2 regions of the Brevibacterium limosum genome follow, and region 2 is predicted to be linked to the other one. Evidence: predicted binding sites of a transcription regulator. Region 2 holds the regulator's gene; the other holds the start of a gene.
What was found. The regulator HrcA, encoded in region 2, represses chaperone genes, less so after heat shock. The targets are predictions, from matches to a motif close to TTNGCACTCGNNNNNNNCGAGTGCNAA.

Region 1 (10,422 bases), 1.2 Mb from region 2:
GAACGCCAGAAGAAGCTTCTGGCCTGCGCCGATGCGCTCGAAGCCGCGTCGGAAGAGCTCGCCCAGCTGACCGCGCTCGACACCGGAAACGCGATCCGCACCCAGGCACGCCCGGAGACGATCACACTGGCCGACCTGTTCCGCTACATGGGCGGGGTCGCCGGTGAGGTCAAGGGCAACACCCTGCCCGCCGGAGACAAGCAGCTCCAATACACCAAGCGCGTGCCGCTCGGCGTCGTCGCCGGCATCCTGCCGTGGAACTCGCCGCTGATGATCGCCGCCTTCAAGACCCCTGCGGCGATCGCCGCCGGCAACACGATCGTCCTCAAGTGCGCTGAGGATGCGCCGCTGACGATCCTGAAGATGGCCGAGATCATCGCCGACATCCTGCCCGCCGGCGTGCTCAACGTCGTCACCGGCAAGGGCTCGGTCATCGGTGAGGCCCTCAACGTCCACGCGGACGTCGACAAGGTCTCGTTCACCGGTTCGACCAGCGTCGGCCGTCACGTCGCCGAGGTGGCCGGCGGTCGTCTCGCGCATTCGTCGATGGAGCTCGGCGGCAAGAGCCCGAACATCATCTTCCCGGACTCGAACGACGACGACACTCTCGAGCAGGTGCTTCTGTCGACCCGCTTCGCCCGCCAGGGACAGTCCTGCACCATGGGTTCGCGGCTGTTCCTCCACGAGGACATCTACGACGACTTCCTGTCCAAGCTCGTCGACGCGGTCTCGAAGATGAAGGTCGGCGACCCCCGAGACGAGTCCACCGACATCGGCTGCATCATCAACCAGAAGCAGTACGACCAGGTCGCCAGCTACATCGAGATGGGCAAGTCGATGGACGGCGTCGAGATCGCCTACGACGGCTCCGATTCGCTGACGGTCGGCGAACCCGGCTTCTACCACGCACCCGTGATCTTCTCGAAGGCGAAGAACGACTGGCAGACCAGCCGCGAGGAGATCTTCGGCCCCGTCCTCTCGGTCATCCCGTGGAAGGACATCGACGAGGTCATCGACTTGGCCAACGATTCCGACTTCGGCCTCGCGGCCTTCGTCTTCACCAAGGACGTCGACGCGGCCCTGACCATGGCCAACCGCATCGAATCCGGCTGGGTGCAGGTCAACCAGGGCGGCGGCCAGCTGGCCGGCCAGTCCTACGGCGGCATGAAGACCTCCGGCTTCGGCCGCGAAGCCTCGCTCGAGGGCATGCTCGAGGGCTTCACTCAGATCAAGCAGGTCAACATCCGCATCCGCTGATCCGGATTCCCTCCCACTCACCCCGTCGTCACGGTCACCGATTCGGTGCCGCGCGGCGGGGTGATGCGGTTGGCTGCGGCGGTTCAGGGACCGACCTCACAGTCGCAGCGGCGCGCCGGAAATTTCGGTCCCGCCGATCGGGCGATAATATAGATGCACAGACACCTCTCGAAGGAGCACAACCTCTATGCCGCCGAATGACGACACCTCAGAACTGAGCGAGCTTGAGGTGGCCGTTTTGGAGTTCGAGCGGCGGTGGTGGAAATACGGAGGCGCCAAGGACCACGCGATCCGTGAGCGCTTCGACATGTCGGCCACCAGCTACTTCCAGATTCTGAACTCGCTTCTCGACAACCCTGCAGCTCTGGCCAGCGACCCCATGCTGGTCAAGCGCCTTCGCCGGATCCGCAGCACGCGGCAGAGCGAACGCGCCCAAGCCCGCGTCTCGAGGTAGACATGACCGACGAATTCGACGAGATCGAGCCCGGCCGGCGCAGCGGTGCCCATCGACAGGAGTCCGCAGCGTCGTCGAATATCGGTGCCATCTCGCTGGTCATCGTGCTCGCGCTGGTCGCGGTCCTGCTCGTCGTGGCCGCCATCAACATCATCTTCTCCTCGATGGGCAACCCTGAGTCGAAGATCGCCGACCCACCGGCCTCCGAGTCGGCATCGGCTGAACCCTCACCGAGCGAGAGCGAAGTCAGCGTCGCAGACGACTCGATCACCGTCGATGTCCTCAACGGATCCGGCGTCTCCGGTGCTGCGAAGAAGTTCTCCGAAGCGGTCGAGGAGAAGGGGTGGAAGCTCGGCCAGGTCGGCAACTACTCGACGAACCTCACGGATTCGACCGTGTACTACAACGGCGAGGAGAACGCCTCGCAGGCGAAGCTCGTGGCCGAATCGCTGGGCGTCTCGGCCACGGAGGCCTCCACGGACTTCGAAGCCGACATCACCGTCGTCATCTGCTCGGACATCGCCGATCGCGGACCCGAACCCAGCGAAGGCGGGGACTCGGAGTGATTCGAGCCGCGGTTGTGCGGCAGCGCGACTGAGTCGGCGGCAGCGGCTCGGCCTCGGCCGCCGCGGTTGCCGGGAGCTCATGGATCGGCGGCCCGGCCCGGGTTCGGTCGCCGCCATTGCGGTGGGGTCATGACTCGGCGGGCCGCCTCGGCGAATTTCTGACCGAACGGTCTGATTTCGCTCGCGACAATCCCCGCTGTGAACAGGGAAGAAACCCTCAGATAACGAATCTATAACAGTATTGAACCGCTCTAGGCGGGATGCGTGCCTGCGGTAGAGTTGCAACAGCTAGGCAAGCACAGCACCTTGTGTTCTAATCGTGCTTCACCGAGATTATTCTCTAGAGGTCAATGAGAGAAGTCGCGGGGTCAGTTGAGTTTTACTAGCTTCCGCATCCCAGACGGGGTCATCTGATCGCGGCTGTGATGCGGGATTTCAATGGCACTGCACTGTATGGAGAAGTAATGGCACAAGGTACCGTCAAGTGGTTCAACGCTGAAAAGGGCTACGGATTCATCACCCTCGAAGGCGAAAACCAGGACGTGTTCGTTCACTGGAGCGCAATCCAGATGGATGGCTACCGCTCTCTCGAAGAGGGCCAGCAGGTTCAGTTCGAAGTTGGAGAAGGACAAAAGGGTCCTCAGGCGGAGTCCGTCACCCTCCTCTGAGACTGGCTGCTATCAGCACAGTTTTCTGATCCGCTGCGGTGGGTTGTCGGAATGTCCTGCGGGTCGACCGGCGTCAACCGCACGGGGAAAGCGCCGAGCAGGCAACTGCTCGGCGCTTTTCAGTGCCCTCGGGCGGGGTAGGCTGCCCACGGGCGGTAAGCCACGGGATCGTGGCCCATTTGACGCCTGCGACTTGCTGGTCATGGATCAACCGACGTAATTGACCACCTTGTTTCGTAATGCTCACTTTCCTCGGTGTGTTTTTCAGAGAAGACAGTACCGAATGCCGAAAGTGCGGACGGGGAGGCCTCTGGAGTCGACCTGCGGGTCGCGGTCGGAGTCTGTTCGCAGGCTTGGGGCGCGAGCCGAGGGCAGGATCTGAGGCCCGCACCATCCCGGGCGCGCCGCCTGCGCCAGTCGTTTCGCCCTGGGCCGAACTGTCCTGTGCGCCGTCACCGTGCGCCGAGAACTCGCGGATCGCAGCGGTCCACGCCCGTCATGGCGGGCGACGAATATTTGCACTCGCATGGGTAGAGTGCTAAATCTAGTACTGGTGAAAACCGACGGGTTCCCACCAGTCGTCTCGAGAGCGTGGTCCATATGTGGAATGGAACATGCGGACACACTCTCTGCCGTCGCGGGCGTTGACGACTGCTCTGGATTCCCACTCCACTCCATCAGGGAGGATCTAAGCCGCTATGGCAAAGATGATTGCATTCGACGAAGAAGCTCGTCGAGGACTCGAAGCTGGCCTCAACCAGCTTGCGGACGCGGTCAAGGTGACCCTTGGACCCCGCGGTCGCAATGTCGTGCTCGAAAAGCAGTGGGGCGCACCGACCATCACCAACGATGGTGTCTCCATTGCCAAGGAGATCGAACTCGAGGACCCCTACGAGAAGATCGGCGCCGAGCTCGTCAAGGAAGTCGCTAAGAAGACTGACGACGTCGCAGGCGACGGAACCACCACCGCTACCGTGCTCGCTCAGGCCCTCGTCCGCGAAGGCCTGCGCAACGTGGCAGCCGGTGCTGATCCGCTCAGCCTCAAGCGCGGCATCGAGAAGGCCGTCGAGGCTGTGACGCAGGTTCTGCTGAACAACGCCATCGACATCGAGACCAAGGAACAGATCGCCGCCACCGCAGGCATCTCCGCTGGAGATCCCGCCATCGGCGAACTGATCGCCGAGGCCATCGACAAGGTCGGCAAGGAAGGCGTCGTCACCGTCGAGGAGTCCAACACCTTCGGACTCGAACTCGAACTGACCGAGGGTATGCGCTTCGACAAGGGCTACATCTCCGGTTACTTCGTCACCGACACCGATCGCCAGGAAGCTGTCCTTGAGGATCCCTACATCCTCATCGTCAACTCCAAGATCTCGAACGTGAAGGACCTGCTGCCCGTCCTCGAGAAGGTGCAGCAGTCCAACAAGCCGCTGTTCATCATCGCCGAAGACGTCGAGGGCGAAGCCCTGGCCGTCCTGGTGCTGAATAAGCTCAAGGGCACCTTCAAGTCCGTGGCTGTCAAGGCTCCGGGCTTCGGTGACCGTCGCAAGGCTCAGCTCGCCGACATCGCCATCCTCACCGGTGGCCAGGTCGTGTCCGAGGAGGTCGGGCTCAAGCTCGACAGCGTGACCACCGATCTGCTGGGCACCGCCCGCAAGGTCGTCATCACCAAGGACGAGACCACCATCGTCGAGGGCGCAGGAGACGCCGAGGAGATCGCCGGACGGGTCGCTCAGATCCGCGCCGAGATCGAGAACTCGGACTCCGACTACGACCGTGAGAAGCTGCAGGAACGTCTGGCCAAGCTGGCCGGCGGAGTTGCAGTCATCAAGGCCGGAGCCGCCACCGAGGTCGAGCTCAAGGAAACCAAGCACCGCATCGAAGATGCAGTGCGCAACGCCAAGGCTGCTGTGGAAGAGGGAATCGTCGCCGGCGGCGGCGTCTCGCTCATCCAGGCCGGCAAGGCCGCATTCGCCGACCTCGCACTCGAGGGAGACGAGGCCACCGGTGCCAACATCGTCAAGGTTGCCATCGAAGCCCCGCTGAAGCAGATCGCCACGAACGCCGGCCTCGAAGCCGGTGTGGTTGCCGACAAGGTCGCCAACCTCGAAGCCGGATTCGGTCTCAACGCCGCAACCGGTGAGTACGAGGATCTGCTGGCCGCTGGCATCAACGACCCGGTCAAGGTGACCCGCTCTGCTCTGCAGAACGCCGCCTCGATCGCCGGTCTGTTCCTCACCACCGAGTCGGTCGTCGCCGACAAGCCCGAAAAGGCCGCCGCAGGTGCAGACGCAGCTGCCGGCATGGACGGCATGGGTGGAATGGGCGGCATGGGCTTCTGATAGTCCCCGCTCGTTCGATCGGCCGTGCCGGTGCCCGCAAGGGCGCCGGCACGGCTTTTCTCATGCTCGCTTTCCCGGTCGTGTTTCCGTCGTTCCCGGGCAGAGCGTCTCGCATTCCCGGGCAGAGGGTCCCGCATTCCCGGGCCGAGCGCCCGGCATTCTCGAATTCTCTCGCCGAGGCTGCTCACCGAACCGTTGTTCAGCCGCCTGCGCTCCGCATAGGCTGGGTCTATGACCTTCACCGGCACCGATGCCTGCGGAAACAGTCCGAAGAACGTCTTCGTCGCAACGTTCGAAGAGAATCTCTTCAACGGGGACGGAGATGCCCTCGCCGAGGCGGTCGCTGACGACTGCGTCCTCCAGATCGTTCACCCGACCGACGTCGAAACCCACACGGGTCGCGAAGGCGTCCTCGAGGCGCTGCTGAAGCTGTCCGCTCATTCGCCCGAGGTCGGACACCTCGAAGCAGCGATCACCCACGGCAAGGCTGCGGCCGCGTGGGGGTACTGGCAGGCCGAGGCGGACGGCGACGATCTGCGGCACTTCTCGCACACGATGTGGTTCACCACGCACAGAGCGCAGGACTTCGGACAGATCCGGATCTTCCAGGTCTGAGCCGAACCCTCAGTCCCACGGGTTGTCACGGTGATGACGGCGCTGCGCCCTGCGCCGGTTCCGATCATCCCGGCGTGAGATCTGCCCGGGGGAGAACGGCGGGTGGGGCGGGTGCGGCGGCTGCAGCCCCGTACCGAAATCGGATTCGAAATCGCGTTCTTGCGGTTCGCCCTGCTCGAGCTGTCGTTTGGCTTCAGCATCGCCGAGGTGGGCCCGAGCCCGGCGAGTCAGCTCCTTCTTCCGGTTGCGGATGATCTCGTCCTTGTGCGCGATGCGCCCCAATCCGCCTAAGAGCATGGGGACGATGACGAAGATCGGCCAGAAGAAGATGAACTCACCGCGCGCGATCGACATGACCGCCCAGATCGCGAGCGTGATCCCGACAGGACCTGCGACGGCGCCGAGCAACGACCTGCGCACCCGATCCCGGTAGTACCTCTGCGCCGCAGCATCGATCTGCTCGGGAGTGATCGGCACCCGGTCGTCCTCGAGACGTGCCAGAGCCTGCGCGCGCCCCGCCTCGTCGAGCCTGCCCGGTTCGACATCGGTGGGATCGGTGAGGACGAGATCCTCGATCAGCGCTGGGACTTCACCGAGCGTCTTGATCTTCGCGGCCGCCTCGGTGCGCTCATCGAACTCCTCCACATCGAGCTGCCCGAGGGCATAGCCCTCCGAGAGGACATCACTGACGATCGCGCGATCGGCATCAGAGGCTCGGACCTGCCCATACGACCGCGGATCTGTGCTGAACCGCGACCAGAGGGGACTGGCGTTCATGGTGAATACTCTAACCCCGCGGTCAGTGGTGAGACTGAGCGTCAGCCGGGAATCGGGCTGAGCTAAACTCGACCGGGTGGAACCCGTCGTCGTGCTCATCCTCTTCGCCGTGTTCCTCGGTGCATTGTCCCAGCGCGTCACCGGGATGGGATTCGGCCTGGTCAGCGGCCCGTTCCTCGTCCTCCTCCTCGACCCGTTCAGCGGAGTCATCCTCGTCAACATCTGCGGAATCGTCGCCTCCTTCTCCGTCTTCGTCCGCACCTTCGCCGAGGTGGAATGGCCTCCGTTCCGCCACCTTGCCCTGGGTGCGGTGATCGGAACGATCCCCGGCGCGCTCCTCTCGTCATCGATGCCCACCCCACCCCTGCAGATTCTCATCGGTGCGCTCATCGTCATCTCCCTCATCAGCTCACTGACCTTGGGGAAGCTGGGGCGGGCGATACCCGCGAACCTCGGCACCAGGCTGACGGCCGGGCTCTTCTCCGGGGCGATGTCGGCGGCAGCGGGAGCCGGGGGACCGGCAGTCAGCGCCTACGCTGTGCTGACGAACTGGGAGCAGCGGTCGTTCGCGGCCACCCTGCAGCCGTTCCTGGTCGTCGGGACCGCCTCGGCGGTGGTGATGAAGGTGATCATCAACGGAGGGACCTGGCCGCATCTGGAGGTCGGGGTCTGGATCGGGCTCGGAGCCGTCCTCCTGGCCGGGCTCGTCGGCGGTGATTGGCTCTCCCGTCACATCGATGCGGCGATCGCGCGGATCGGGATGCTCGTCCTCGCTTTCGGCGGAGGAATCGCGGCCTTGGTCAAAGGCGTCGTGGGACTGGTCTGAACGAGCTTCGGGACTGAGCGGATATGGGGCACAGGTTCAGACGCCTGTCAGTTTCATCGGGCATACTGTTCGAGGACAAAGCTAGCCTGGGAGGCATGGATCGTGACCGAAGTATTTCTGTTGCTGCTCGTTGTTCTCGGGGCCGTTTTCTTCATCGGTCACCGCAAGGAGAAGCAGCGGCAGCGGGAATTGCACGCCGCCGAACTTCAGCAGGTGAAGAAGACTGCTGAAGAGGACGTCACCTCATTCGGTGAGGAAGTCGCCGAACTCGATGTCATCACCGCCGGTGTCGACCTCGACACTGGCGGTGCGCAGGACTACAAGCAGGCACTCGACTCGTACGACGTCGCCAAGGAGACCCTCGAGAAGGTCTCCGAACCCACTGACATCCGCCACGTCACCGAGGCGCTCGAAGACGGCCGTTACGCCGCCAAGTGCGTTCGCGCCCGGGTCGAAGGCAAACCGCTTCCCGTGCGTCGCCCGCCCTGCTTCTTCAACCCTCAGCACGGCCCCTCCGTCGAAGACATCGACTGGGCTCCGGCCGGCGGTCAGCTGCGTCCGGTGCCGGTATGCGCAGCCGACGCCGAGCGTGTTGCGGTCGGCGCCGATCCGCTGGTGCGCAAGGTCGTCACCGGCGACGGACACACCCGTCGCGCCTACTGGGAGGCCGGACCGGCCTACGCCGAATACAACCGCGGCTACTTCAACTCCTATGCAGGCTCCGGTCTGCTGCCCGGCGTCCTCATGGGTGCCATGCTCTTCGGCGGAATGGGCGGCGGCTGGGACGGCGCCTACGGAGGCGACATGGGCGACGCCGGCGGAGACGCCGGTGGAGACATGGGCGGCGGTGACGGCGGCGGCTTCTTCGGCGGCGACGGCGGTGACGGCGGAGGCCTGTTCGACGGCTTCGGTGACCTGTTCTGATGGAGACGATCGAGATCCGCGGCGAGTCGATCAGGCTCGGCCAGCTGCTCAAACTCCATGGAGTCGCCGAACACGGCGCTATGGCCAAAGACATGATCGCCGACGGTGAGGTCAGCGTCAACGGTGAGGTCGAGACCCGCCGCGGTGCCACGATCCGTCACGGCGACCGCGTCGAAGCCCTCGGCGAAGTCATCGAGGTGGCTGCCGAACAGGACTGACAGCTCTGCCGTCTGAACCGACTGCCGGTCCGGCAAGCAGAACTGTACAGACAGAGCTGACAGCTTCATATGCGCATGGAGGGCGTCCCCGCGGGGACGCCCTCCATGGCTCTGTTCGGATGGAGATTGCTCACTGCAGCTGGATTTCCCACTGCAGCGGGGCGCCTACTGCAGCGCGATCGCCTACTGCAGCTCGGGGGCACCGGGGGTGTCGTTCATGCCCGGGGCATCCCACAGTGCCGACCAGTTCGAGGTGTCCTCTTCGAACGGCAGCTCACCGGAGAGGACGCCCTTGACCTGAATCTCCAAGGGGTTGTCCCGCTGCTTCGGACCCGACTGGACGAACGGGTAGAAGGTCCCGCGCTTGTACTGGTAGACCAGCGCCATCCGACGCCCGTCGGGATGGACGAAGTACACGGTCGTGCACAGCAGCATCGTGTCGAAGCCCTGGCTGACCAGCGCCGAGTTCACGGCATGGATGTTCGTGACGAGATTGACCACCTCGGCGTTCGCATCTGCCACGACCTGCCAGGTGAACCCATAGCCGTCGTTCTCCTGCCGCACCGAAGCTGCCGGGTCGGAGCCGATGAGGGCGACGCTTTCGGACTCGGCCGACTGGAACGCGGCTCCCTCGACCTGACGGAAAGCGACCGCCCCGACGCCTGTGGGGGTGAAGCCGGTCGCGGCCTGCAGAGTCAGTGCGGCCGGGGGCAGGGCGAACAGGTCGTCGAGGTTGGCCCGTTTCGGTTTGGATCGACCGAGCAGTGCGTCGAAGAATCCCATGGAGCTCCTAATTCGGTGGTGCGCAGTTCAAGGATGCGGTGGATGCTCACTCGGGGCGAGAGAGCTGACCGGAGATCTTCGCCAGCTGGTCCAGGCGTTTCTCGAGTGAAGGGTGGGTGGAGAAGAGCTGACCGAAGGCGGCCTTTCCGCTGATGGCGGGGATGAGCGCCAGATGGTTCGCCGAGGCGGACGACCGCAGGTCCTTCTCCGGGATCTTGGCCATATCCCCGCTCAGCTTCGTCAGTGCCGATGCCAGCGTCGACGGAGCACCGGTGAGGATGGCTGCGGCGCGGTCGGCGGCAAGCTCACGATACCGGGAGAGGGCACGGATGAGGACGAACGACAGACCGTAGACGACGGCTCCGACGAGGATGAAGAGCAGCTGGATCGGGACGCCGTTGTTATTGTTGTTCGACCGTCCGAAGCTCATGTAGTACCCGGCGCGCATCATGAGTGCAGCGACCACACCGGTGACGCCGGCGACGGTCATCACGGTCACGTCGCGGTGGGCGACGTGGGAGAGCTCGTGGGCGAGGACGACCTCGACCTCATCGCGGTCGAGCTTCTCGAGCAGACCGCGGGTCACGCACACCACCGAGCGCTCGGGGGAGCGGCCGGTGGCGAATGCGTTGGGAATCGAGGAGTTCGACACGGCCACCCGCGGCTTGGTCGAATCTGAAAGCTGGCAGAGTCGGTCGATGATCGTGTGCAGCTCCGGAGCCTCCTCGGGGGTGACCTCCCTGCCGCCCATGGCTCGCATGGCGATCTTGTCGGAGAAGTACCACTGGAAGAAGAACGCACCGGCGCTGACGACGACGGCGAAGATCACGCCGGGGATGCTCTGACCGAACATCCACCAGATCGCGAGGATGAGGATGACGTAGATGAGCCCGTTGAGGAAGATCGTCCATCCCATCCGCATGGTCAGTCCGTTGTCTTTGACGAAGCGATTCTTCATCGTCGTTCCTCTCTGGGTGTGGCAGAACCGGCCC
Region 2 (9,915 bases):
CGCGCATGGGAGACTCCCCACGATTCCGAAGCCACGGTGTCGGGCTGTTCCGAGAGCCAGCTGATGTCCACGGCTTCGACGTCGAAGCGCTTCGAATCGAGGATCACGGCGGTGAACTCACCGGAATTGCCGCCGGAATGCCCCTCTCCGAGCCAGATGTACTCCTCGGGCAGGAGGCTGATGAGCGTCTCGAGCTGGTCGAGTTCGCCCTCCTGGGTGCCGATGATGTGGGGGTGGGCGCGCCGGATGAGCTCGGCGGCGATCGGCAGCCGCTCGGCCACCGGATGACCGTCCATGGCGGGATAGCGGAGGTTGAAGCTCATGACCCGGAAATCGCTCATGACACCATCTTCCCCGATCTGTGCCGACCGGCAGAGGTCCGAACGGAGAAAGTCAGGGATGATCATGATGCGCACGCCGCGGATTCCAAGTCCGTGCGCAAGTCATGAAAGAATGGGAGATCGGGTCTGTCTGGGGACCTGGTCTGTCAAAGGAAGGGCGTTCATGTCACCTCAGGTGAATAAGGAAGCTGCACAGCGGATCTCACCGTCTGCCACCTCACCCGAGCTGATTCGCAATTTCTGCATCATCGCTCATATCGACCACGGCAAGTCGACCCTGGCCGACCGCATGCTCCAGATGACCGGTGTCGTCGAGAACCGCGATATGCGTGCCCAGTACCTCGACCGGATGGACATCGAACGCGAACGCGGAATCACCATCAAATCACAGGCCGTGCGCATGCCGTGGGAACACGAGGACACCCCGTACGCGCTCAACATGATCGACACTCCCGGCCACGTCGACTTCAGCTACGAGGTCTCGCGTTCCCTGGCCGCCTGTGAAGGTGCGCTGCTGCTCGTCGATTCGGCTCAGGGCATCGAGGCCCAGACGCTGGCGAACCTGTACCTGGCCATGGAGAACGATCTGACGATCATCCCCGTGCTCAACAAGATCGACCTGCCCGCCGCACAGCCGGAGAAGTACGCGGAAGAACTCGCCAACCTCATCGGCTGCGAACCCGAGGACTGCCTGCTCGTGTCGGGCAAGACCGGCGAAGGCGTCGAAGAGGTCCTCGACCGCATCATCACCGATATCCCCGCCCCCGTCGGCGACGCCGACGCACCGGCACGCGCGATGATCTTCGACTCCGTCTACGACACCTACCGCGGTGTGGTCACCTATGTCCGCGTCATCGACGGTTCGCTGGCCCCGCGCGAGAAGATCGAGATGATGTCGACCGGCACCACCCATGAGCTGCAGGAGATCGGTGCCTCCATGCCCGAGCCCAAGGCGACGAAGGGCCTGGGCGTCGGCGAGGTCGGCTACCTCATCACAGGGGTCAAAGACGTGCGACTGTCGAAGGTCGGTGACACCGTCACCGCCGCGGCCACCCCGGCCGATCAGCCTCTCGACGGCTATCGCGAACCCAAGCCGATGGTGTTCTCCGGACTCTTCCCGATCGACGGCTCCGACTATCCAGTGCTGCGAGACGCCCTCGACAAACTCAAACTCAATGATGCCTCCCTGGCCTACGAACCCGAGACCTCGACGGCTCTGGGCTTCGGATTCCGCTGCGGATTCCTCGGTCTGCTCCACCTCGAAGTGCTGCGTGACCGCCTGGAACGCGAGTTCGACCTCGATCTCATCTCCACCGCACCGTCGGTGATCTACGACGTGACCATGGAAGACGGCTCGGAGGCCGTGGTGACGAACCCGAGCGAATACCCCACCGGCAAGATCAGGGAAGTCCGCGAACCGATGGTTCAGGCCACCATCCTCACCCCCAGCGATTACATCGGTGCGGTGATGGAACTGTGCCAGGACCGCCGCGGCAAACTTCAGGGCATGGACTACCTGTCCTCGGACCGGGTGGAGATCCGCTACCGGCTGCCTTTGGCAGAGATCGTCTTCGACTTCTTCGACCAGCTGAAGTCCCGGACCAAGGGCTACGCCTCTCTCGACTACTCCGACGACGGTCAGGATGCCTCCGACCTCGTCAAGGTCGACATCCTGCTGCACGGCGACCAGGTCGACGCGTTCTCCGCGATCGTCCACCGTGACAAGGCGTACTCCTACGGGGTGGCGATGGCCGGGAAGCTGCGCAAGCTCATCCCGCGCCAGCAGTTCGAGGTGCCCATCCAGGCGGCCATCGGATCCCGGATCATCGCCCGTGAGACCATCCGCGCCATCCGCAAGGACGTGCTGTCGAAGTGCTACGGCGGCGACATCAGCCGTAAGCGCAAGCTGCTCGAGAAGCAGAAGGAAGGCAAGAAGCGGATGAAGATGGTCGGCACGGTCGAAGTGCCGCAGGAGGCATTCATCGCGGCCCTGTCCTCGGACGAGCCGGAGACGAAGGACAGCAAGAAGTAAGTGCCCGCACAACCGACCGGCGAGGTCCCTCCGCGCGACGGTTCCCTGCCGCCATCGGCAGGAATCGGCGCCGCCGAGCGGGGACTGAGCCTCTACGTCCACGTCCCGTACTGCCGGGTCCGCTGCGGCTACTGCGACTTCAACACCTATACCGCCGAGGACCTCGGACCGGGCGCCTCCCGGGAGGACTACCGCAGCAATCTCGCCCGTGAGCTCGACCTGTCCGTGTCCACCCTCGCCGAGGTGGGGGCAGGCGATCGTGAGGTTTCGACGATCTTCTTCGGCGGAGGCACCCCGACGCTGCTCGCAGCCGACGTGCTCGCCGGGGTGATGGACGATATCCGTTCTCGCTTCCGCCTGGCGGAGAACGTCGAAGTCACCACCGAAGCCAACCCCGACACCTTGGATCCCGCGTACATCGCGACGCTGGCCGGAGCCGGTTTCAACCGCGTCTCCATGGGCATGCAGTCGGCTGTGCCGCATGTGCTCGCGACTTTGGATCGCACGCACGATCCGAAGAAGATCCCCGAGGTGGCTCGCTGGGTCAAGGAAGCCGGCCTCGAACTCAGCCTGGACCTCATCTTCGGCACCCCGGGGGAGTCGATCGACGATTGGCGCAGATCCCTCGACGTCGCGCTGGGAAACGACGTCGACCACATTTCGGCCTATTCCCTCATCGTCGAACCGGGCACGAAGATGGGCTCGCTGGTGCGCCGCGGGCAGCTGCCCATGCCCGATGAGGACGATCTGGCCGACAAATACGAGATCGCCGACGCCGCGATCTCCGCTGCCGGTCTGCACTGGTACGAAGTGAGCAACTGGTCGACCGGTTCCGATACGCGCTGTGAGCACAATCTGGCCTATTGGCGCAATGCCGACTGGTGGGGCTTCGGCCCCGGCGCTCACTCACACGTCGGGGGAGTCCGGTTCTGGAATGCCAAACACCCACGTGCCTGGGCCGACCGGCTGTTAGCGGGGGAGTCCCCGTCGATCGGCCGTGAGGTCCTCGACGACCAGACCCGGGAGATCGAACGGATCATGCTCGCCGCCCGAATCGACCGGGAGCTGCGTCTGGATTCCCTGGCACCAGGCAGCGAGCAGGCGATCAGAACATTCGTCAGACAGGGACTGCTCGACGCCGATGGCGTGGAGGCCGGCTGGTTCCAGCCGACTCTGCAGGGACGTCTGCTGGCCGACCACATGGTCCGCGTCCTCACCGAATACGTGTGAATGAGTTTCGCCCCGCCACCCGGACCGGGCGGTGGGGCGAACTGCTCAGCGACTCTGCTGGGGTGAGACCCTCGCGGAGCGACAGATCACTTGATCCAGTTCGGAGTCATCGGGATCCGGTAGCCCTCACCTCGGTTGGCTGCCAGTCCGGCGATGATCTCGATGACGATCATGTAGATCGAGAGCACCGGCAGGAGCAGCAGGATAAGCAGTCCGATGCCGACGATGGAGAGAACCCCTCCGATCAGCCCGATGCCGAACCCGGCGATGACACCGATGATCAGCAGGTTGAGTGACTGCGCACCATGATGGCGGAGGAACGGCGACTTGTCCTTGTTGATGATGAAGAGGATGAGAGTGACGATCCAGCCGAGTCCGATGACGTAGGTGGCCGCGTGGGCGAGGTGCGACCACAGGGCCGTCGTCCGTTCGGTCTGGTCGGCTTTCCAGAACCCGACAGAGCTCGGACCATAGGCCGCATCAGGCAGTTCGGAGCCCATGGGCACACCGGCCGCAGGTGAGTGCGCGGAGGACGCTCCCTGGAATCCGTACCCGGCCTGAGGCTGACCCTGCGGAGCGTCGTAGGGCTGCTGAGGCCCGTAACCGGGCTGACTGCCATAAGCCTGCTGCGAGCCGTACCCCGGATGGCCCTGCTGAGGGTTCTGCGGCTGAGAACCGTACGCCGGGTTCGGCGGCTGGGAGCCGTACTGAGGTCGGCTTCCCTGTTGAGGCTGCTGAGTGTGCGGCTGCTGCGGGCCCGACTGCGGCGAATAGTTCGGCGGCATCGGCTGCGACTGTCCGTTGTTCGGCTGCTGCGGGTTGTCCGACATGAGAGTCCCTTCAGAGTTTGCGATCACCCCACACTAGTCCAGAGAGTGCGGGGTGACGGGGAATGGTCACTTCACGAAGTTGATGGTGAGCGGGAACTTGTAACCCTCGCCCTTGTTCGCTGCGACGGCCGCGATGATGTAGAGGACGACGTAGAAGAGCGGGACGATGAGCGCTGCATACACGAGGAGGATGCCGATACCGAATGTCACAAGTGCCAGCATGAAACCGAGGATGCCGAAGACGAAGAGGGCCCCGAAAGTGACGATCGTGTTCGTGATCAGCGCGTTGAGGCCCTGACGGGAGTGCTCCCGGACGAAGGGCGATTCGTCCTTCTTCACGAGGAACATGATGAGCGGCATGAAGCCGAAGATGATCGCGCCGAGGTGGGTCCACAGTGCCGTGGTCCGGTCGGGTTCGTGAGCCATCCAGAACTGTTCGGAACCAGGGCCGTAGGCCTGCTCGGGCAGAGAGCGGAGTCGAACATCGCCGGATTGTGCATCTGCGGCATTCCGTACCCGGGCTGAGCGCCGTAACCCGGCTGACCGCCGTAACCCGGTTGAGCGCCGTAGCCGGGTTGCGAGCCGTAGCCGGACTGGCCGCCGTAGCTCTGCGGCTGAGAGTACTGCTGGTTCTGCGGAGCGTAGGGCTGTTGTGGTCCGGAGGCCTGAGAGTAGTTCGGGGGCATCGGACGGCTGCCGGGCTGTTCGGGGGTGAACGACATGGGGATCCTTTCGACGGACGCTTGCCATTCACCCTAGCGGAGCGACTCACACCGAGGATGTCGGGAAAGCCTCACTCCTGTGACAGTTTCGGCACACGGCGACCGCGTCGGGCCACCGGAGACGCTCAGCCGACGGTGACGAAATCGATGAGCTCCTCGACCCGCCCCGACAGCGTCGGTTCGACATCGGCGATGGTGCTGACCTTCCCGAGGATGCGCACCCACCCGCGAGCGACATCCCGATGGTCGGCATGCGGCCACCCGATGCGACGCAGGATTCCCGTCTTCCAGTCCTCGCCCCGGGGGACGACCGGCCATTCGCGGATTCCGACGACATGGGGCTTCACCGCCTGCCAGATATCGACGTAGGGGTGACCGATGATGTGGACGACGTCGCGATAGCGCGGATCGGCGCGGACCGCCTCGGCGATCTTCGATTCCTTCGTCCCACTCACCAGGTGGTCGGCGAGGACACCCACCCGGTGGTCCTGGTCCGGACCGAAGGCCTCCAGCTTGTCGGCGACATCGTCGAGACCGCCCAGAGGTTCGACGACGACGCCCTCGATGCGCAGATCATCGCCCCAGATCTTCTCGACGAGTTCGGCATCGTGCTTGCCTTCGACCCAGATCCGCGATCCGCGTGCCACCCGTGCCTTGGCACCGGCCACGGCGCGAGAGCCCGAAGCGGTCCGTCCGGGCTCTCGCGCCCGCTTCTTCGGCAGCTGCACATCGACCGGCTGACCTTCGAGGAGGAACCCCGGCCCCAGCGGGAAGGCGCGCACCTTTCCGACGCGGTCCTCAAGCTTGACGACGACCCCGGCCGTGGTCTTCTCCGCACCGACGACAGCGCCGACATAGCCGCTCACGGCATCCTCGAGGACCATGCCCAGGCCGAGCTCGACCTGGCGGGACTTCTTCGGCCGGTGTGACGAGGGTGAGGAACCGGAGAGCACATCGGGGCCATAGCGATCAAAAGCATTCACGGGCAACCACCCTAGTCAAGGACGGTCCCGCATGGGCGCAGACCCGCAGGCCACCCCAGAAATGAATTCCTGGAACGAGAGGCGTAGAATTGGCACTCAGGCCCAAGGAGTGCCAAGCGCAGGCGCGGAACCGCGATCGGCCCGGCGAGACGGAGAGGAGACCCGCGATGAACGACAGCAGACGAGCACAGGTGCTGCGCGCCATCGTCGAGGACTTCGTCGCCACCAACGAACCCGTGGGATCGAAGGCGATCGTGCAGCGCCACACCCTCGGCGTCTCTCCGGCCACGATCCGCAACGATATGGCCCAGCTCGAACTGGAGGGCTATATCGCCCAGCCCCACACCTCGGCCGGCCGGATCCCGACCGACCTGGGGTACCGGATGTTCGTCGATCGCATCGACGAGTTCAAACCGCTGACCACCGCAGAACGCCGCGCGATCCTCCAGCTCATCGACGGTGACGTCGAACTCGACGAGATGCTCGACCGCACCGTCCGCGTCCTCTCCGGCCTCACCCGCCAGGTGGCCCTCATCCAGTACCCGACGGTGTCACGGGCCCGCATCAAACACATCGAGATCGTCGGTCTCGGTCCCGGCCGGATCCTCGTCGTCCTCATCACCGATGCCGGACAGGTCGAACAGAAGACCGTGATCACCCCGACCCCGGTCGACGAAGACGCCGTGCGCGGGCTGCGCGATCAGATCAACGCCGAGTTCGCCGGGCGCACACTCGCCCAGATCTTCGGATCGACCTCCGCCGCCGAGGCGGCCGCCCCCGAACCGAGTGAGGCGGCTGCTCGTGACGACTCCGGACTCAAGCAGGTCCGCGCCGCCGTCGTCGACCTCGTGGCCGCGACCCGTGAAGAGCGCATCATCATGGCCGGCACTGCGAATCTCGCCCGCTCCGGGAGCGAATTCGGAGAGAAGATGGCCCCGATCCTCGAAGCCTTCGAGGAGCAGGTGGTCCTGCTCAGGCTGCTCACCTCGATGGCCGAAGACCACGAGGAGATCAGCGTGCGCATCGGGCGTGAGAATACTCACGAATCGTTCAGCTCGACTTCCGTCGTCGCCGCCGAATATGGTCATGACGCGGGTTCCTCGGCCAGACTGGCAGTGCTCGGCCCGACCCGAATGGACTATCCGACGACGATCTCGGCAGTCCGTGCCGTCGCGAAATACGTGTCCTCGATCCTGGATCGAGGGTAGGGCCCGAAGTGACGACGACCAGAGGCGCCCGGAGCCGGGCAGCACAACATCGGTGAGGACCGCGCAGCAGCGCAGCCGCCACCACCACGAACAGAGAACACCACTACGTCAGGGAGAGAGAAGTTTCTGTGGCCGATCACTATGAAACACTCGGAGTGTCCAAAGATGCTTCCGCGGCTGAGATCAAGGCGTCGTACCGGAAGCTGGCACGCAAGTACCACCCGGACGTCAATCCAGGTCACGAAGACGAATTCAAAGCCATCTCACTGGCTTACGATGTGCTCTCCGATCCGGACAAGCGCCGCAACTACGATATGGGCGGCGGCGAGAACGGCCAGGGCTTCCCCGCCGGCGGCGGATTCGGCGGATTCGGCGACATCTTCGAAACCTTCTTCGGCGGTGGCGGCGGCCAGGCCGGGGGCCCGATCCCGCGCACACAGCGTGGCAAGGACGCCCTCGTCGGCGTCAACATCGACCTGAAGACCGCAGCCTTCGGCGGCACCGTCGACCTCGATGTGACCACCGCGGTCGTCTGCGACACCTGTTCCGGTGCCGGCACTCAGGAGGGCACCAAGATCGAGACCTGCTCACTGTGCCACGGTGCCGGCAGCGTCCAGCGCATGACCCGGACCCTGCTGGGACAGATGGTCACGAACCAGACCTGCAACTCCTGCCACGGCTTCGGCACCGTCATCCCGAACCCCTGCCTCAACTGCCAGGGCGACGGACGTGTGCGCAAGCAGCGGACCATGAAGATCCGCATCCCCGCCGGCGTCTCCGACGGCACCCGCATCCAGCTGTCCAGCCAGGGCGAGGTCGGCCCCGGCGGCGGACCCGCCGGTGACCTCTTCGTCGAGGTCATGGTCACCCGCCACGAGGTCTTCCAGCGCGACGGCGACAACCTCCGCGCCGCCGTCTCGGTGCCGATGACCGCCGCGACTCTGGGCGCGACCATCCCGTTCGAGACCTTCGACGGCACCCAGGACCTCAACATCGCCTCCGGCACCCAGTCCGGCACCGTCGTCAAACTCTCCGGACTCGGTGCCGCCCGTCTGCGTTCGGAGACCCGCGGGGACCTGCTCATCACCATCGATGTCCTCACCCCGGACAAACTCGACGACGACCAGCGGGAACTGCTCGAGAAGCTCGCCCAGCTGCGCGGAGAGGAGACACCGCGCGCCCAGATATCGACCGAGAACCGGGGAATGTTCTCCCGCATGCGTGAGAGGTTCGCCGGTCGGTGAGTCGTCCCGTCTTCCGCTCCGCCACGGCCGCCGAGGCTGCCGTCGGTTCCGCACTCACCCTCGGTGAGGACGTGGCCGGGCACGCGGTGCGGGTGCGTCGGATCGGTCCCGGCGAGGAGATCGACATCGTCGACGGCGCAGGCACACGGGCCCGCGGAACCGTCACGGCCGCCTCGCCGAATGAGGTGACGATCGACGTCACCGCGGTGACGAACGAGGACAGCACGGGTCCGCGCCTCGTCCTCGTCCAGGCACTGGCGAAGGGCGACCGGGACCTGCAGGCCATCGAGACGGCCACGGAGATCGGCGTCGACGAGGTCATTCCCTGGGCCGCCGAACGCTCGATCGCGGACTGGCCGGCCAAGAAGCGGGAGAGGATGGCCGCAAAATGGGAGAACCTCTTGGCTGCGGCCTCCCTCCAGGCCAGACGTTCACGGTTCCCGGTCCTCCACGATCTCGTCCGCGGATCCTCCCTGGCCCAGACCGTCGGCGACACCGATGCCGTCTTCGTCCTCCACGAGACCGCGCAGCGCAGACTCTCCGACGCCCTGGCCGACCTGGCCGACCTGGCCGCAGGTGACCCCGCCCAGCTGCCGGCACGCATCGTCTTCGTCGTCGGACCCGAAGGCGGCATCAGCGACGGAGAACTCGACGCCCTGACCGGTCGCGGAGCGCTGCCGGTGTGCCTCGGTCCGACGATCCTGCGCTCATCATCGGCGGGATCGGCGGGTCTGGTCCTGGCCCAGAATTCATTGGGCCGTTGGTGAGGCGTCGGACTAGGATGGAAGCACATTCAGGCGCCGCCGGTGACGGTGCGCTCACTCGCAAAGGAACATTCTGGACATCACCCCACCCAATTCGAACCCCATGAACCCCACCGACCCGGACACCGCACACAACGACGGTGCCGTTGAGAATGACACCGCGACGGACACACGCGGCTCCGCACGCGACACCGTGCGCCTCGTCATCCCCGACTCCATCGACCTCGTCGCCTTCTTCGGCCCCGGAGAGTCGAACCTGCGCGCTCTGGAGAAGACCTTCGACGACCTCGACATCCACGTCAGGGCCAACCAGGTCCAGGTCACCGGCGACCCGAAACGCGTCGAAGCTTTCGTCAGCGTCATCGGGGAACTCAAGAAGCTCTACACCGCCGGCCATCGCATCAACGAAGAGACGATCGACCGGGTCGCGACATTCTCCTCCGAAGGCGCGGCCGCCTCGACGGTGCTGGGCACGAACATCCTCTCCACCAGGGGCAAGTCGATCCGTCCGAAGACGATGGGCCAGCACGACTACGTCAAGGCCATCCGCAATCACACGAT

Region 1: groL (chaperonin GroEL) is a predicted target of HrcA. The motif match lies at 3,461-3,487, and genes of this name have one in related genera.

What each region holds. Positions count from the first base shown of each region.
Region 1 is NZ_CP050154.1:699,708-710,129, forward strand. Features, by position in the region: gene GUY37_RS03040 (aldehyde dehydrogenase family protein) at 1-1,257, shown strand, start outside; gene GUY37_RS03045 (DUF3263 domain-containing protein) at 1,445-1,711, shown strand; gene GUY37_RS03050 (LytR C-terminal domain-containing protein) at 1,714-2,277, shown strand; gene GUY37_RS03055 (cold-shock protein) at 2,742-2,945, shown strand; gene groL (chaperonin GroEL) at 3,644-5,287, shown strand; gene GUY37_RS03065 (nuclear transport factor 2-like protein) at 5,519-5,902, shown strand; gene GUY37_RS03070 (DUF1707 SHOCT-like domain-containing protein) at 5,912-6,679, opposite strand; gene GUY37_RS03075 (sulfite exporter TauE/SafE family protein) at 6,756-7,505, shown strand; gene GUY37_RS03080 (hypothetical protein) at 7,608-8,429, shown strand; gene GUY37_RS03085 (RNA-binding S4 domain-containing protein) at 8,429-8,647, shown strand; gene pspAB (PspA-associated protein PspAB) at 8,831-9,430, opposite strand; gene htpX (zinc metalloprotease HtpX) at 9,477-10,388, opposite strand.
Region 2 is NZ_CP050154.1:1,861,381-1,871,295, forward strand. Features, by position in the region: gene GUY37_RS08245 (endonuclease/exonuclease/phosphatase family protein) at 1-341, opposite strand, end outside; gene lepA (translation elongation factor 4) at 505-2,373, shown strand; gene hemW (radical SAM family heme chaperone HemW) at 2,374-3,603, shown strand; gene GUY37_RS08260 (DUF4870 domain-containing protein) at 3,690-4,433, opposite strand; gene GUY37_RS19175 (DUF4870 domain-containing protein) at 4,500-4,859, opposite strand; gene GUY37_RS08270 (DUF3097 family protein) at 5,281-6,144, opposite strand; gene hrcA (heat-inducible transcriptional repressor HrcA) at 6,306-7,346, shown strand; gene dnaJ (molecular chaperone DnaJ) at 7,475-8,590, shown strand; gene GUY37_RS08285 (16S rRNA (uracil(1498)-N(3))-methyltransferase) at 8,587-9,357, shown strand; gene GUY37_RS08290 (PhoH family protein) at 9,458-9,915, shown strand, end outside.